DNA from 4 places in the Paenarthrobacter sp. CAP02 genome. Region 4 is predicted to be linked to each of the others. Evidence: riboswitches for the same ligand, from Rfam matches in the RefSeq annotation. Region 4 holds a riboswitch; each other region holds the start of a gene.

Evidence for each region. Region 4 has a riboswitch for thiamine pyrophosphate ahead of thiD (bifunctional hydroxymethylpyrimidine kinase/phosphomethylpyrimidine kinase). Riboswitches for the same ligand answer to the same signal wherever they lie in the genome.
Region 1: another riboswitch for thiamine pyrophosphate. It lies ahead of thiC (phosphomethylpyrimidine synthase ThiC); the one in region 4 lies ahead of thiD (bifunctional hydroxymethylpyrimidine kinase/phosphomethylpyrimidine kinase).
Region 2: another riboswitch for thiamine pyrophosphate. It lies ahead of thiO (glycine oxidase ThiO); the one in region 4 lies ahead of thiD (bifunctional hydroxymethylpyrimidine kinase/phosphomethylpyrimidine kinase).
Region 3: another riboswitch for thiamine pyrophosphate. It lies ahead of ABHM97_RS19595 (ECF transporter S component); the one in region 4 lies ahead of thiD (bifunctional hydroxymethylpyrimidine kinase/phosphomethylpyrimidine kinase).

Annotation. Positions count from the first base shown of each region.
Region 1 covers NZ_JBEEII010000004.1:417,899-422,105, forward strand. Annotated here, with positions in the region: gene thiC (phosphomethylpyrimidine synthase ThiC) at 1-1,809, opposite strand, end outside; TPP riboswitch at 1,805-1,912, opposite strand; gene ABHM97_RS09840 (amidohydrolase family protein) at 1,997-3,079, shown strand; gene ABHM97_RS09845 (VOC family protein) at 3,160-4,032, shown strand; gene ABHM97_RS09850 (hypothetical protein) at 4,139-4,207, shown strand, end outside.
Region 2 covers NZ_JBEEII010000004.1:24,979-29,185, forward strand. Annotated here, with positions in the region: gene ABHM97_RS07945 (RNB domain-containing ribonuclease) at 84-1,562, opposite strand; gene thiE (thiamine phosphate synthase) at 1,629-2,312, opposite strand; TPP riboswitch at 2,340-2,459, shown strand; gene thiO (glycine oxidase ThiO) at 2,452-3,705, shown strand; gene thiS (sulfur carrier protein ThiS) at 3,702-3,938, shown strand; gene ABHM97_RS07965 (thiazole synthase) at 3,942-4,207, shown strand, end outside.
Region 3 covers NZ_JBEEII010000014.1:76,809-81,015, reverse strand. Annotated here, with positions in the region: gene ABHM97_RS19600 (ABC transporter ATP-binding protein) at 1-1,120, opposite strand, end outside; gene ABHM97_RS19595 (ECF transporter S component) at 1,120-1,740, opposite strand; TPP riboswitch at 1,818-1,954, opposite strand; gene ABHM97_RS19590 (NUDIX hydrolase) at 2,150-2,833, shown strand; gene ABHM97_RS19585 (DUF4235 domain-containing protein) at 2,870-3,130, shown strand; gene mnhG (monovalent cation/H(+) antiporter subunit G) at 3,216-3,605, opposite strand; gene ABHM97_RS19575 (MrpF/PhaF family protein) at 3,595-3,873, opposite strand; gene ABHM97_RS19570 (Na+/H+ antiporter subunit E) at 3,870-4,207, opposite strand, start outside.
Region 4 covers NZ_JBEEII010000003.1:61,418-65,624, forward strand. Annotated here, with positions in the region: gene ABHM97_RS05875 (Rne/Rng family ribonuclease) at 1-1,693, shown strand, start outside; TPP riboswitch at 1,859-1,957, shown strand; gene thiD (bifunctional hydroxymethylpyrimidine kinase/phosphomethylpyrimidine kinase) at 1,948-3,459, shown strand; gene rplU (50S ribosomal protein L21) at 3,835-4,143, shown strand; gene rpmA (50S ribosomal protein L27) at 4,206-4,207, shown strand, end outside.

The DNA.
Region 1 (4,207 bases), on a different contig from region 4:
GGGTACCTGCAGTTCCGGCAGGTAGACCTTCCCGCCGGAGGCCAGGAACTCCTGGCTCTTTTCCCTCATGCCGCTGTACATGCCGGCGATTGCGGCCTGCGCTTCAGCTGAGCCGTACTCATCGCGGATATCCTGGCTGATCCGCATGGAGCAGAATTTCGGCCCGCACATCGAGCAGAAGTGCGCGGTCTTGGCCGGCTCGGCGGGCAGGGTTTCGTCGTGGAACGCCTCGGCTGTCACAGGATCGAGGGACAGGGCGAACTGGTCGCGCCAACGGAACTCGAAGCGGGCTTTGGACAGTGCATCGTCGCGCTCGTTCGCGCCAGGGTGCCCCTTGGCGAGGTCAGCGGCGTGGGCGGCGATCTTGTAGGTGATCACACCGGTTTTGACGTCGTCCTTGTTCGGCAGGCCAAGGTGTTCCTTGGGCGTCACGTAGCAGAGCATTGCCGTGCCGTAGCGGGCGATTTCGGTCGCGCCGATGGCTGAGGTGATGTGGTCGTAGCCGGGCGCCACATCCGTGACCAAGGGACCCAGTGTGTAGAACGGGGCACCCTTGCACAGTTCCTGCTGGCGTTCGACGTTTTCACGGACCAAGTGGAAGGGGATGTGCCCCGGGCCTTCCACCATGACCTGGACATCGAACTCCCACGCCCGCTGGGTCAGCTCGGCAAGGGTGTCCAGCTCTGCGAACTGCGCGGCATCATTGGCGTCCGCGATGGAGCCGGGACGCAGACCGTCGCCGAGCGAAAAGGCGACATCGTACTTGGCGAAGATCTCGCACAGTTCGTCGAAGTGGGTGTAAAGGAAGTTCTCCTGGTGGTGGGCCAGGCACCAGCCGGCCATGATCGAGCCGCCGCGGGAAACGATGCCGGTGACGCGATTGGCAGTCAACGGGACGTAGCGCAGCAGCACCCCGGCATGGACGGTCATGTAGTCCACCCCTTGTTCGCACTGTTCAATCACGGTGTCGCGGAAGATCTCCCACGTGAGCTTATTGGCCTCGCCGTTGACCTTTTCGAGTGCCTGATAAATGGGAACCGTGCCGATTGGAACAGGGGAGTTGCGGATGATCCATTCCCGCGTGGTGTGGATGTCATCGCCGGTGGAGAGGTCCATGACCGTATCGGCACCCCATTGCGCCGCCCACTGAAGTTTGTCCACTTCCTCGGTGATGGAGCTGGTGACCGCGGAGTTGCCAATATTGGCGTTGATCTTGACCAGGAACGCCTTGCCGATAATCATCGGTTCGGATTCCGGGTGGTTGATGTTGCTGGGGATGATGGCGCGTCCGGCGGCAACTTCGCTGCGGACCAGTTCGACATCGCAGTTCTCGCGCAAGGCCACGAACTGCATCTCCTGCGTCACGATGCCCTTCCGGGCATAGTGCATCTGCGTCACGGTTTTCTGCTCGACGGCGCGGCGGGGCACCGGTTGTGCGCCCTTCCACTCCGCCGATGCCGCACCGCGCCGGACCGCGGACTTGCCGTCGTCGAGCAGGTTCCTTTCCCGGCCCGAGTACGGCTCCGTGTCGCCCCGGCCTTCGATCCAGGGTGCACGGAACGGTTCCAGCCCGACTCTCGGGTCACTGCCCGGTCCGGCAGTTCGATAGACCTGCAGGGGCGGGTTGGCTTGGCCATTGGGGGAGGGTTCCAGTGCGATCTCGGTGACAGGAACGCGAATGCCATGTTCGGGATCTTCAAGCCACCCCAGCGAGTGGGATTTCAGCGACTGCGTCACGGTTTCCGGTGCCCCGGTCTCAACGACGGTCCCGTTTTGGGCAGGGCTGTGCTGAGTTTCTGTGGTGCTCAAGGGACTGCTCACTTCCTTCGCCGGCATTACCCGGACAGGTTCAACGGTCGCAGACTGCCTCAGTCCGATCTCAGCCCCTGCAGGGGCCCCCGTGTGGTCGTAGACGAAGTTACCACAGATGCCTGCGGCCGCACAGTCATATGGCGTTGCAGGCTTGCCCGGCAGGTACGGGGCTAGGCTTTTTGCCATGGCCAACATCATCGAATTCAGCGGTACGGTGCTCGTAGCAGCAGACAAGGAGCGCAGGGGCATGTGGTCCGTTGACGGTCGCCTGACGTTCATCCAGCCGGTCGCGGCACCGGACGTTGTGCTCGACGGCTGGGTCCTGCCCGGCTTTGTCGACGCCCACTGCCACATCGGTTTGGGGCCGGGTGGTGCGGTTGATGAGCAGACCACCCTCGCCCAGGCACGGGCAGACCTGGCGGCCGGCACGCTGTTGATCCGTGATGCAGGATCGCCCAGTGACACGCGCTGGGTTCAAGGGCGCGCGGATTTGCCGCGCCTTATCAGGGCTGGCCGGCATATAGCCAGGGACCGGCGGTACCTCCGCGGGCTGGGCCATGAAATCGAGCCCGAACAGCTCGTGGAGACCGTCCGCAAAGAAGCCCGTGACGGCGATGGCTGGGTAAAACTCGTGGGCGACTGGATCGATCGCGGCATTGGTGACCTGGCCGCGTCCTTCCCGGCAAAGCTGGTCAAGGACGCCATTTCGGCCGCGCACGATGAGGGTGCCAGGGTGACGGCCCACTGCTTCGCCGAAGACACCATTGACGACATGCTGGACGCCAATATCGACTGCATCGAACACGCAACGGGCCTCTTGCCCCGGCACCTTCCGCGGTTTGTGGAGCAGGGTGTTCCGATTGTCCCTACGCTGGTCAACATTGCGACTTTTCCGGAGATTTCCGCCCAGGCCGCGCCCAAGTTCCCCGTCTACGCAGATCACATGGCGAAGCTGTGGGAACGCCGTCACGACCGTGTGCTGGAAGCCTTCGAAGCCGGTGTCACCATCTACACGGGCACCGATGCCGGCAGCGTCATCAAGCACGGCCGGATTGCGGACGAGATGAAGGAACTGCACGACGCCGGCCTGCCGCCTTCCGCTGTCCTGGAGGCCGCAACGTGGGGCGCCAGGGCGTGGCTGGGGGCCGAAGCCATCAGCGAAGGGGCGAGTGCCGACGTCGTTCTCTGCCGTGAAGATCCGCGGGTCGCCCTCGACACCGTGGCCGAACTCCAGCACATCGTTTTGCGTGGCGGGATCATCCGTTAGGAATAAATTGAAGCTTCAAGTAATTTAGTACTAGTAGAAGGGTGCCGAAAGGGCGGCAGCCTCAGACCCAGGAGCTTCACATGACTACAGCAAACAGCCAGGATCTTCTTCCTGCCGAACTCACCATGGGCACCGTCATGCTCAAGGTTGGCGACATGAAGGTCATGAGCGACTACTACCAGCGCGCCTTGGGCCTGGACATCGTGGCCGAGCAGGATGGCGGACTGTACTTGGGCCGCACCGGAAAGCCTGTTGTCCACCTGGCGCCTGCCTCAGGCCTGCAGATTCCGGGCCGCGGGGAAGCGGGTCTCTTCCACACCGCCATCCTCTTTGAAGACCAGCCCTCTCTGGCGGCCACCATTGCCACGGCGGCAGAATACGAGCCGCGCGCCTTTGCCGGAAGCGCCGACCACCTGGTCAGCGAGGCGTTCTATTTCACCGACCCCGAGGGCAACGGTATTGAGCTCTACTATGACAAGCCCCGCGAACTGTGGCAGTGGGACGGCAAGAACGTCGTCATGGACAACGTCGCACTCCCGCCGCAGCGGTTCCTGCAGCAGCACCTGAGTGAGGCTGCCGTGACCGGCCAGCGGGAGGCAGCCGCCGGGATCGGCCACGTGCACCTCCAAGTGGGGGACGTCGAAACTGCGCAAAAGTTCTATGTGGAAACCCTGGGGTTCGAGCGGACGGCGGGCTGGCACGGCCAGGCCTTGTTCGTTTCCGCCGGGGGATACCACCACCATATGGCCATGAACGTGTGGAACAGTCGGGGCGCCGGACCCCGAAAGGACACGCTGGGGCTGGGGGAAGTCCTGATCGAGGTCCCCACGGCCGATGACGTCGCGATGCTGGCGGACCGGCTGAAGGTGGCGGGCGTCCAGAATCACCACACCGGCGCTGAGCTTCGGTTCGACGACCCATGGCGGAACAAGCTGCGCGTCGCCGTTCGCTGAATCGTCCTGGCAGCCCATGGCTGCACTAGGCTGGGCATTGACGGCGCGGAACCTTTCGGTTCCCGTGCCGCCGCCCCGTCAGCACGAAGGATTGAGAGTACTTTCCATGGGCTTTGCCGAAATTTTTGTAGCCACCCACGACGAAGCACTCAAACGGGCAGCCGCGCTGGATCGC
Region 2 (4,207 bases), on a different contig from region 4:
TGAATCAACGACCGGGCATCCATTACTACACGCCCAGTCTATCCTCTGGGAGCCCGAAAGCCCGGATTGGGGATTGAACGGCGCTATGGCAGCAGTTCAAACAGGATCTCGCGGCTGGCAATGTCAGCCTTGACCAACCGGACGCGGACCTTGGTCCCGGACTCCAGTTCGCCGTCGCAACGGGCGGTCACGGCGGGCTCCGCTATTTGGACGATTCCGTAAGGACCGCCGTTCCCGTTTCCGTTCCCGTTGCCCTTTCCGTTCCCGTTTGGCTTCGAGCCGGAAATGACCACCGCATCAAATTCCTGGCCAACATGGTTGGCAACCAGTGCCGCTTCCACCGTATCCAGGGCGGCACGCTCGAGGCGGCCAGCGAGTTGATCGGACGAGGCCATGATCTCGGGCAAGGACGGCAAGGCTTCCCGGGCCCAGGCAGGGATGTCGCGCTTGTTGCTCAGTGCCTCGCAGATCACCAGGACGAAACGGTCGATGAGGCGGCGCAACGGTGCTGTGGTGTGCGCGTACGGAGCGCCGATGGCTGCCTGGATGACTTCCGTCGGGACCTCGCCGTCGAAAGGTGTGTAGTTGGCACCCCTGAACAACGTCCCGGCTGAGTGCAGGATGGCGAGTTGCTTCGGGTCTGATGCGTCCAGGGTCCGCAGGTATTCGCCGTAGCTGATCCGTCCATCCCAGGGTTTACCAAGGGCCGTGGTCTGCCTTTTGAAGTGACGCAGGGAGCGTTCATCCGGTGCGGGCATGGTGCGCAGTATGCCAACCTTGCCGTCCAGCATCAGCTGAGCTGCCGCCATCCCGGTCATGAGTGAAATCTGCGCGTTCCAGTCCTCCACCGGCAACGACGGGGCAGCAACGATCCTGTACCCGCCGCCGTCGGCCGCTTGGACGATCTCCTGTTCGGGCATGTTCAGGCTCGCGCCGCCGCGGAGGCGTTCGAGTTCTACCCGTTTCAACCCCACTTCCTTGAGGAGCTGCAGTACAGGCGGTGCCGTTCCGTCGTCGATCTGCTCCTGGACGCCCTTGTAACTTAGCTTGGCCCGGCTGCGCACGGTGGCGCGGCCTACTGTCACCGTCACTGCTTCGGCCTGCGCGTCCAGGACGAAATCCCAGACGAAGGCGCCACAGTCCTGCTCTGCCAGCAGGCTGCCGGCATGTTCGCTGATGACTTCCGGGTGCAAGGGAATGCGTCCATCCGGAGCATAGAAGGTCTGGCCGCGCCGGCGTGTCTCCGTGTCGAGGGCACCACCGGGAGCCACGAAGGACGGAACGTCGGCGATCGCATAGAGGACCTTGTAACCGTCACCGGCGCGCTCTATGAACAGCGCCTGGTCCAGGTCTGTCGACGTGGCCGGGTCGATGGTGACAAACGGAATGTCCCGAAGGTCGCGTTCAGGCAGCTTCAGGTCCGCCACGGCTTTTCGGGCTTCTTCCACTGCCCCCGTGGGGTAGTCGCCTGGGAGTTCCAGCTCCGTCCGGAGTGCGGCGAGGGCCGCTGCGAGCTGGTCCGACGAGTCGTCGACGTTGGGTGCAATCCGATGATGTGACACGAAAATCAGGGTAGCCCGGATTCCGGGGATCACACCATGTCAAGGCCGCACGGTGAGCGACTTTCGCTAAATTGAGTCCAGGGCTTCCAGCAGCGACTTGGCAGCCGCCGTCGGGTCTGCGGCTTCGGTGATGGCACGGACAACCACGATCCTGCTGGCCCCCGCCGAAAGGACCTGTTCCACGTTGCCCAGGTCGATGCCGCCAATAGCGAACCAGGGGAGCTGCACGGCGCCGTCGGTCGTTTCCGTGGCACGCCTCATCGCTTCTGCGGCATATGTGACCAGGTCCGGCCCAACGGCTTGGCGCCCTGGTTTGGTGGGTGTCGCCCAAACCGGACCGACACAGAAATAGTCCAGGCCGCCGTCGCCGGTAGAAGCGGCAATGGCCGCATTGACCTGCTCCGGAGTGTGCGTGGAAAGTCCAATCGCGGCAGGGGCCGGGAGGAAGGTCCGGGCCACCGGAAGGGGCAGGTCCTTCTGGCCCACGTGGAACACAGGAGCCCCGGAAACACTGGCAATATCGGCCCGATCGTTGACAGCCCACAGTCGGCCGTGCCGCTCTGCCACACTCCGCAGGATGGCCAGCAAGTCCAGTTCTTCGGCTGCCTCGATCGACTTGTCCCGGAGCTGGATGATGTCCACCCCACCCTCGAAGGCGGCATCGACGAAGTCTTTGAAATCGCCCTGTCGCTTCCGGGCATCGGTGCACAAATAGAGTCGGGCTGAGGCGAGGGATTCAGGCTGGGTCATGGGAACCAGAGTAGTTCCTCTACACTGGGCACGTACTGCGGGAGCCGCGACGTTCGACTATGTGACCGTCCGGCTGAGAGGGCTTCAGCGCCGACCGCTTGACCTGATCCGGCTAATACCGGCGTAGGGAAGGGAACACATGGCAGACGCCATTCATGCAGATGTAGCCATTATCGGCGGCGGCATCATCGGGTTGGGCATCGCCCACCAACTGCGCAGGCTGGGCCGCTCAGTCGCACTCATCGACCCTTGGCCCGCAAACGGCGCAACTTTCGCAGCGGCCGGGATGCTGGCACCCGTCAGTGAACTGCACTACCAGGAAGAAGAACTCCTGGAACTCATGGTCGAATCCTCCCGGCTGTGGCCCGCTTTTGTTGGCGCGCTGGCCGGAGGGGCGCACGCCGCCGGATACCGCACGACGCCGACCCTCGCCGTGGGTGCCGACGCCGCCGACCGCCGCGCGCTCGCAGACCTCCGGGTGGTACAGAAGGCTGCAGGCTTGGGAGTGGAGCCATTGGCCCTCCGGGAGGCGAGGGAGCGTGAGCCCTTGCTGAGTCCCCAAATTTCCTGTGCCTTCGACATCCCCACCGACCACCAGGTGGATCCCCGCAAGCTCGCCGCCTGCCTTTTGGCCGAACTGTCGGATCACTCTCCCGATGATCCGAGCTGGGTTACGGGGGCGGACGACGGATTCGCTGTGAAAGCGCTGGCACATCGTCTCCTGTGGGATGAAGGCAGGGTCTCTGGAGTCGAACTCGAGTCAGGCACCAAAGTCTTTGCCACCGACACGGTGGTCGCAAACGGTCTGGGCGCCGCCGGCTTGGACGGCCTGCCCGAAGGGCTCACGCTTCCACTGCGGCCGGTCTATGGTGACATCCTCAGGCTTCGGGTTCCGGACAACCTGCAACCTCTCGTTACCTCCACCGTCCGGGGGATAGTGCGGGGCGTTCCCGTCTACATCGTCCCCCGCGACGACGGCACCGTGGTGATCGGAGCGACCCAGCGTGAGGACGGACTGTCCACGGCCTCCAACGCCGTCTCGGCGGGCGGCGTCTATCAACTCCTGCGCGACGCCCAGGTCCTGGTCCCCGCGGTCGCCGAACTCGAACTCCTGGAGGCAACAGCCCGCGCCAGGCCAGGGACGCCGGACAACGCACCGTTGCTTGGCCGCGTCGCCGGAACCAATGGCGACATTGAGGGTTTGGTGGTTGCCACCGGGTTCTTCCGTCACGGAGTCCTGCTGACACCGGTAGCCGCAAGGATTGTCGGCGAACTGATCAACGGATCGACCGATGCACAGTGGGCCCCTTTCCGCCCCGACCGCTTTACGGCCAGCGCAACCGGTCCACGGAACTTCGTCCCAGCACACGCCCGCAGCAAGGAAAGCGCATGAACATCAAACTCAATGGATCCGACCATGCAGTGGCCGATGACGCCTCTGTCAGCACCCTCGTCACCGCCATCACCGGCCGCGAACTGGACCACAGGGGACAGGCGGCCGACGGCGGCAAGCTGGGTGTCGCCGTCGCGCGCAATTCAGAGGTGGTGCCGCGCAGCCAGTGGGCGGCAACAGCACTCGCCGACGGCGATGAACTCGAACTCGTTACCGCAGTCCAGGGAGGCTGAACAATGACCACAACAAGCACTGCCCCCAGCACCGACGCCTTGGTGATCGACGGCGTCGACTTTGGTTCTCGACTGATCATGGGAACAGGGGGTGCCCCGAGCCTGGACGGTTTGGGCGCTGCGCTCCTGGCCTCGGGTACGGAGCTGACCACCGTAGCCATGCGGCGCTATTCGCCGGCAGAAACCGGGTCTCTCTTCCAGCTCCTGGTGGACCACAACATCCGGGTGTTGCCCAACACGGCCGGCTGTTTCACGGCGAAGGACGCGGT
Region 3 (4,207 bases), on a different contig from region 4:
CGGCTTTCCACTTGAACGGGTCGATTCCGGCCCCTTCTGAAAGCTCGACGGCGGCACTCACCTGGCCGTCCACCGGCGCCAGGAGGCCAGCCAAGGTGAGCGCAAAGGTGGACTTTCCGGCACCATTCGGACCAGTTATGGTGAGCGCTTGGCCCGCCCTGACCTGGGCGCTGACGTCGGATTGCACAGGAACCGGGGGGATGGTCCGGAATCCCTTTCGGCGGGGCTTTTCCCGCGAGACCGCCACGTCCTGGGCAGCCAGGAGCAGTTGCGCGGCGGAGGTCTCAGTGCGCCGGGCACGGGTTGCCGGGACGTATCCGGGAACCCAGACGCCGGCTGCCATCAGCATGGTCCGGGCCTCCGACAGGACCTGTTCCCGCGGCCCGTCCAACAGGACGCCCGGAGTGCCGTTGCCCGCGGATCCTGGCTGCAACACCACAATCCGGTCCACCAGGTCCTTCCACACTGACACACGGTGTTCCACCACAACAAGGGTGGCTCCGGTCTTGTCGAGGCAGCGGCCCACCGCGTCCCGCACCTCAAGGACCCCTGCAGGGTCCAGGTTGGCCGTTGGTTCGTCCAGCAGGATCAGCCCGGGCCGCATCGCCAAAATCCCCGCAAGCGCGAGGCGCTGTTTCTGCCCGCCGGACAGGGCCGCCGTCGGATGATCCAACGCCAGTCCGCCGCCGGCAGCGGTCCGCAACCCGACGTCGGCGAGCGCTTCATGGACGCGGGCCCAAATTTCCTCCGGCGGCACGGCCAGGTTCTCGGCGCCGAAGGCGACGTCGTCCCCCACGCGGGACAGGACAACCTGCGTTTCCGGGTCCTGCTGCATCAGGCCGGCGCGGCCGCGCTGCTCCCGGGGAGAAGCGCCGTCCAGCAGCAGCGAGCCAGTCTCGTCCGAGTCGTCTTCCTCGTCCCCCAACACCCCCGCAAGGGCATGCAGGAGCGTGGACTTGCCCGCACCCGAGGGGCCGAGCAGCAATACCCGCTCCCCCGGTTCGATCCTGAGGTCAAGGCCTTGGATGGCTGGCGTGGCCCTTCCGGCGTGCCGCCATCCCCAGCCCTCGGCTGTGATGGCGGCAGGCCGGACGTGGCCGCCGCGTTCAATGACGGGCATCAGCTGAAGACGGGCTCCGAAGCGGCCTTGCGCGACGCGAAGGAACTAAGGACGCCGGTTTTCGCCAGGCCGCGGGTGGCAATCCATGACAGTGCGCCCGCAATGATCGCCCCGGAGATCGTGGTGAACGTGATGTAAGTGAGCTTGTCGATTGCCTCGTAGGCGATGTTCCAGCCCCAGGGAAGGAACGAGTCGTTGAGGCCGCAGAAGAGGCCCGCACCTGCACCGGCAAGGAGCGAGGTGGGCAGGTTGAACTTCTTGTAGAGGAACGCGGCGAAGATGAGCTCCGCGCCGAGGCCCTGAAGGACGCCGGAGATCAGTACGGTTGTGCCGTACTGGGAGCCCATGATGAGTTCGCCTGTGGCAGCAACGGACTCGCAGAACAGGGCGGCACCCGGCTTACGGATGATGAGCATGCCCAGGACCGCCGGAATCATCCAACCGCCCGCGATCAAGCCCGTCAGCGGCGGATACGCCGCGTTCATGGGGATGGATACCAGTGCGGCGCCTTGGGACCATGCCCAGAAAATCACGCCGCCGGCGATGGCGATCAATGCTGCCACCACAATGTCTACAACACGCCAGTTATAACTGGTCTTCTTCACGCTTACCGTGGTCATTTTTCTGCCTCCTGAGTTACAGGAGGGGAAAGTGCTCCCCGGATTACCCGACCGGCCTGCGCCGCCCGGTTCCGGACACTCTGAGAAGCTCGACTCCCTTGCGCCGGTACTAACCGGATCAGGTTCGAGGGTCTGCGGCTGTCCGCACTCTCAGCGCCCTCGCGGCTCCCGCATCTCTGCAGGTTCCGACGGCGGCGCTCCCCTGTCGTTATTAAATCTGCCCTGCTGGGCTGGTTCAGTTTACACCTGCACTCCGCGGTGGGGACTGCGGTCCGGTCACATTCCGGCCCACCCCCACCGTTGTGAGGCCCGCTGAACACCCTTCGTTGGGCCCACACCCTGCACACCAGGCCTCGCAACGGACCTGAGAGAATGATCCAGCAACATCCAAAGCGAAGGGGCACACTTCATGACGGACCAACCCGGCTCTGGCCTTCCAGACAACGTTGATGTGGCTGAAGCACGCCTCGCCGCAAGCGTCATCCTGCTCCGCGATACCCCGCCCGGGCTCGAGGCGTTCGTCCAGCACAGGGTCAGCACCATGGACTTCGCCGCAGGAATGGTGGTTTTCCCGGGAGGACGCGTGGACCCTGCCGACCACTCAGGGTGGGACTACGCCCCCGAACTGCTCAGCAGCCATGCGGCGGACTGGCAGGCCAGCTCCATCGCTTCCGGCGATGCGCTTACTAAAGCAGGGACCGTGCTCACCGCTGCGATCCGGGAGGTCCGGGAGGAAGCCGGGCTGAGCATCGACGCCGGTGACCTGCGCCCATGGGCCAACTGGATTACCCCGATCGACATGCCCAAGCGTTTCGACACGTTCTTCTACGTGGCCAGGCCCTCGGCGGACATGGAGCCCCACCACCAAACAACCGAAGCGTGGCAATCCCTGTGGATGCCCGTGGAGGGAATCCTCGCGGCAGAGGCAGTAGGCACCCTGAAACTGATGCCGCCCACCTTCTACCTCCTCAAGGAAATCGCCGGATACGGGACCGTCGATGCCATATGGACGGCCGAGCACACTGTCGTCCCAGTCCTGGCGCCCGTAGGCTCCCTGGCCGCCTTCCTCAAGGAACGGGAAAGCCGCCGCTAGCGTTGCCGGTCCACGCGTTGCAGCTAGGCTGGTGGCATGAACCTCTTCTTCAAGCTGATCGGCGCCGGAGTGAGCCTCGGGGCGGGCTTCGTCGGAACAAAACTCGTCAACAAAGGGTGGGAAAAGGCCACAGGCAACAAGCCGCCCACAGGCAACGATGACATGGAAACGAGCCTTCGCTCCGCCCTCACCTTCGCCTTGATCTCGGCGTTTGTGAGCACACTCATCCAGGTGCTGGCCAGCAGGGGCACCCAGCGTGCCATCGCCCGCTTCGCGAAGTCCCAGGACATCGTCTAGGCGCACCGCGGCGTTAAGCAACGCGGGGTCACTTCCGGCCCATGAATCCCCGTGGGGATGGGCCGGAAGTGACCCCGCGTTGGCTTTAACCCTCCGGGTCGACTTGCCCCGCAGCCGCCCTCTGTACGACGGCCTCAAGTTCGTCCTTGGTCAGCATCTCCCGGTGGCCATGCTTGGTCCGGTACGCAGCCCGACCGACCATGTGGGCCGACACCGGCGCGGTCAGCAGCTGGAAAATCCACGCCACCAACAGCACGGGCCACACCCACCAGGTCCGCATCTGCAGGCCGATGGCCGCCAGCATGAGGAACAAGCCCAGGACCTGCGGTTTGGTAGCAGCGTGCATGCGGCTCATCAGGTCAGGGAAACGCAGCAAACCAACCGCAGCGCCAAGGGACATCAGCGCTCCCACTACCAGGAACACGGCGGTCACACCATCGATGACGGCATCCACGCCGGTGGCATCAGGACTCATTGCTCTGTTCCCTCCGCTCAGCCACGAACCGGGCTACTGTCACCGAGCCAATAAAGCCGATCACGGCCAGTGCTACCAGCAGCATCAGGTTATTCAGGTGCCGGTTCACCGCCATGTCGATCGCCAAGGCTGCGCCGAGAATTGCCAGCAGAACGTCGGATGCCAAGACCCGGTCCAGCAACGAGGGACCGATCGCGATCCGCACGATGGCGCCGGCAGCGGCCAGGCTGAGAATAACGGCCGTAACTATGAGGACGATTTCCTTCACAGGGCTGCCCCTTTCACGCCTGGACTGATCTCGGCTCCCAACGCCTGGACTTCCTCGCGGGTGCCCATGATGCGGATCAAGCCGGCTTCAATGTTCTGGACTTCCTGACGGATCTTTTCGATGTCAGCCTCTTGGTAAATGTTGAGCGCGTGCAGGTACAGCGTGGACGTCGACCGGTCCACTTCCACCACCAACGAGCCCGGAATCAGGGAGATGACGTGCCCTGTTGCCGTCACCATGAGGTCGGAATGGCTACGCAACGGAACGGCGACGACGGCGCTGCGCACCTTTGGCCCTTTGACCACAGCCAGGTACAACACGAGGAAGCTCGCTG
Region 4 (4,207 bases):
CAAGTTGCCGGACGTTGAACGCAACCGCCTCAAGCGCATCCTCAAGGACCGCTTGCCGGAAAACGCCGGCGTCATTGTCCGTACCGCGGCTGAAGGTGCATCGGAAGAAGAGCTGACGCACGACATCAACCGCCTGCGCGCTCAGTGGGAGGGCATTGAGGGGCAAGCCTCCTCAACCAAGGTCCTTGCACCGGAACTGCTGTACGGCGAACCTGACCTGACCATCAAGGTAGTGCGCGACGTCTTCAACGAAGACTTCTCCAAGCTGATCGTCTCCGGTGACGACGCATGGGACACCATCGAGGCCTACGTGACCTACGTTGCCCCTGACCTGGTGGGACGCCTCGAGAAGTGGACCAAGGACCAGGACATCTTCGCTGCCTGGCGCATCGACGAGCAGATCCACAAGGCCCTGGAACGCAAGGTCTTCCTGCCCTCGGGTGGTTCGTTGGTCATTGACCGCACCGAAGCCATGACCGTGGTGGACGTCAACACCGGCAAGTTCACCGGCAGCGGCGGCAACCTCGAAGAGACTGTCACCAAGAACAACCTCGAAGCTGCCGAGGAAGTAGTCCGCCAGCTGCGCCTGCGCGATATCGGCGGCATCATTGTCATCGACTTCATCGACATGGTCCTGGAATCCAACCGCGATCTCGTGCTGCGCCGCATGGTTGAGTGCCTTGGCCGCGACCGGACCAAGCACCAGGTCGCCGAAGTCACGTCGTTGGGCCTGGTACAAATGACGCGTAAGCGCATGGGCACCGGCCTCCTCGAGGTCTTCGGCGAGCAGTGCGAGCACTGCGCCGGCCGTGGCGTCGTGACACACGATGAGCCGGTGGAACACCGCCGTGCCAACGTTGTGGCCGCTGAGCACCACCGCCCGCACACGGAGACGCAGCAGCAGCAACCGGCGGCCCGTACGGAACGGAAGCGCCGCCGAGGCAAGGGCGGGGGACAGGCTGTTTCCGAAGCCCCCGCTCCGGTTCAGTCTGCGCCGGCGGCGCCTGCGGCCTCGCCAACGCACCCTGAACCGCAGGACCCTGCGCGCCAGGCAAAGGCCGAGGCAACCCGCGCGGCGTTGGCTACCATCGCGGCTGCAGCGCACGCTGCCCACCTGCACGACGACGAGGTTCACCGTGCAGAGGAACTGGCGCGGTCAACGCATCAGACGGCTGCCGACGAACCCGTCGTTCATGGCAACGACGAAGAATCAACGGCCCACGAGGCAGCAGTCCGGGAAGCACGCTCCACCCCGGTCCTGCGTTTCGGAGGCGAAGAAGTCGCTTTGCCGTTCGTTGAACACCAGGACGAACCCCAAGCGGCCAAACCGGCAATGAGCCTGGATCTGCTGGCGGAGGCATTCTCCCACCTGGGAGCGGCGCCGGAGGCGGAAGCGGAACCAGCTGCCGTCCGCGAACCTGCTGCTGCCCCGAAGGTGGCAGCCCCGGCTCGGGCCGCTGAGCAGGATCGGGAAGCCGCTTCGACGTCCGGGAGTCGCCGAGGTCGCCGTAACCGCAGCGCAAGCAGGGCCCAAGGTGCGGCCAACGAAACCAGCGTTGAACACCATGAAGTGACTGCGTCGGCGCCACAAGGTTCGTCCCACGAGGCCAAGGCCCCTGTGGAACCAGCCAAAAAGGCACCCGCAGACGAGCCCATCATCCTGGGAGTCGGCGTGCCGGCTTCCGAGCTCTGATTCGTACAGTGCTTATCGGACCCCGTAGCAACTGCCCCGGCAGTCGCTACGGGGTCTTTTGCATGTCCAGGACGTCCATGGCCAGACCCTGGGGACGTCAATGGGTCATATCCGGGCCCCTACGAAGCGCTGTTCCCGGGCCGGGCTGCTTCCCGGTTAGGCTGGGGGACAGACACGGGGTGCCTGGCGTTGGGCCGGGCTGAGATCCAGACCCGTTGAACCTGTCCGGTTAGCACCGGCGAAGGGATGTCCCCATGACTGCACCATATTCTCCTGTCTACCCGGTCGCTTCAGGCAGGCCGACCCCGCGGGTGCTGAGTATCGCCGGCTCTGACCCATCCGGTGGGGCAGGAATCCAGGCGGACTTGAAGAGCATCGCGGCCCACGGTGGTTACGGCATGGCTGCCATCACCGCCCTCACAGCCCAGAACACCGTGGGCGTCAGCGCCGTCCACGTGCCCCCCGTCGAATTTCTGCGCCAACAACTGGACGCCATCAGCAACGACATTGAGATTGACGCCGTCAAAATCGGCATGCTCGGCGACGCTGAGGTCATCGACGAAGTCCGCAGCTGGCTCGAAAAGGTGCGTCCCGGCGTCGTGGTCCTGGACCCGGTGATGGTGGCAACCAGTGGAGACAGGCTCCTGCGCGAGTCCGCTGAGAAGGCGTTGCGTTCGCTCCTGCCGTTGGCAGACCTCCTGACCCCGAACCTTCCCGAGCTGGCAGTGCTGCTGGGCGAGGCGGAAGCTACGGACTGGGCTTCGGCGCTGGACCAGGGTAAGCGGTTGGCCGCTGAGTACGGGAACACGGTCCTGGTGAAGGGCGGCCACTTGGCGGGAACCGCGTGTCCTGATGCTTTGGTGAATACGAGCGGGTTGCTGCGGCAGGACGTGGTCGAGGTCGAAGGGCCCCGCATCGATACCCGGAACAGCCACGGCACAGGGTGTTCGTTGTCGTCCGCCCTGGCCACGGTGCAGGTCAGCACGGGGGACTGGGAAGCTTCACTGCGGGAGGTGAAGCCCTGGTTGCTTGAGGCTTTGAGGCACTCCGGGGCGTTGGAAGTAGGACGAGGAAGCGGGCCGATCCACCACTTCCACCACCAGCGGGGTCTGAGGCCTGGCGAGTTCGCCGCGACTTTGTGGGAACACGCACGCGCGGAGCTCGACGCGATCCATCGGCTTGGCTTCATCGATGGCCTTCAGAAAGGCAGCCTGCCGGAATCCGCCTTCGGCTATTACCTGGCACAGGACGCGATCTACCTCAACGGCTACTCCCGGGTCCTGGCCCGGGCCAGCGCCCTGGCCCCTACTGAAGACGAGCAGTTGTTCTGGGCCAAGGGCTCCATGCAGTGCTTGGAGGTCGAGTCGGAATTGCACAGGAACTGGCTCAGCAGCCGCGACGTGTCCGGGACAACGGGTCCCGTGACCAAGTCCTATGTGGACCATTTGCTGGCCTGTTCGGCATCGGGAAGCTACGCAGTGCTGCTGGCGGCGATTCTTCCCTGCTACTGGTTGTACGCGGAAGTGGGCCAAAAACTGCACCACGCCTACGTGGAAGCAGGTTCCCCTGTGGACCACGCATACGCGGAGTGGTTGAAGACGTACGCCGACGAAGATTTCGCCGAGGCAACCAGGACTGCGATCAAGCTCACGGACGCGGCGGCCCTTGCGGCCTCGCCGGCGGATCGCGAGGCCATGATGGAAGCCTTCACCCAGTCCTGCCGCTACGAAACTGCCTTCTTCGACGCGCCACGTGTTTTCTCCTGACCTCTCCGGTTGGGCGTCCGGGCGGGTAATTTGCGAGGCTCGCCGCGCGTCGCAGGGCAAATCGCGTTAATCGTGCCCAAACCCTGTAGGCTGTATGGGCACGGTGCCGGGAGAGTCCGTTACAACTGGTGACGCGAGTCACGTGGTAGCCTCCGGACCCGGCCTCATTTGCAGCTGAAGGTCAAACTAGCGTAATCTTGATCTTCGGTGCTTACGCCAACACTTGGGTTATGCCCCTTGGAATTGTTCATGGGATGACTCGCGGACTTCGTTCAGAAGTCCACGGCGTTGAGGCACAGCGCGAACCAAGCCTGATTCCGGTTCAGGTTCCGCACGCAAATTTAGTTATAAACGTCGAGAGAAGTGAGTACCCAAGTGGTGTACGCGATTGTCCGCGCAGGCGGCCGCCAAGAAAAAGTTTCCGTTGGAGACTACGTAACGCTTAACCGCGTCCCCGGTGGAGCCGGTAGCACGCTTGAGCTGCCCGCCTTGCTCCTGGTTGACGGCGACAAGGTCACCTCCGCAGCTGCGGAACTGGCCAACGTCAAGGTTACGGCTGAGATCCTCGAAGACCTCCGTGGTCCGAAGATCGTCATCCAGAAGTTCAAGAACAAGACCGGCTACCGGAAGCGTCAGGGTCACCGTCAGGAACTGACCAAGATCAAGATCACCAGCATCGCGTAACTTTCGTTACACGCTGTTCAGGTTTTTCAGTTTCCCCAGAAATTTAGAGGCAGGCATTTCACAT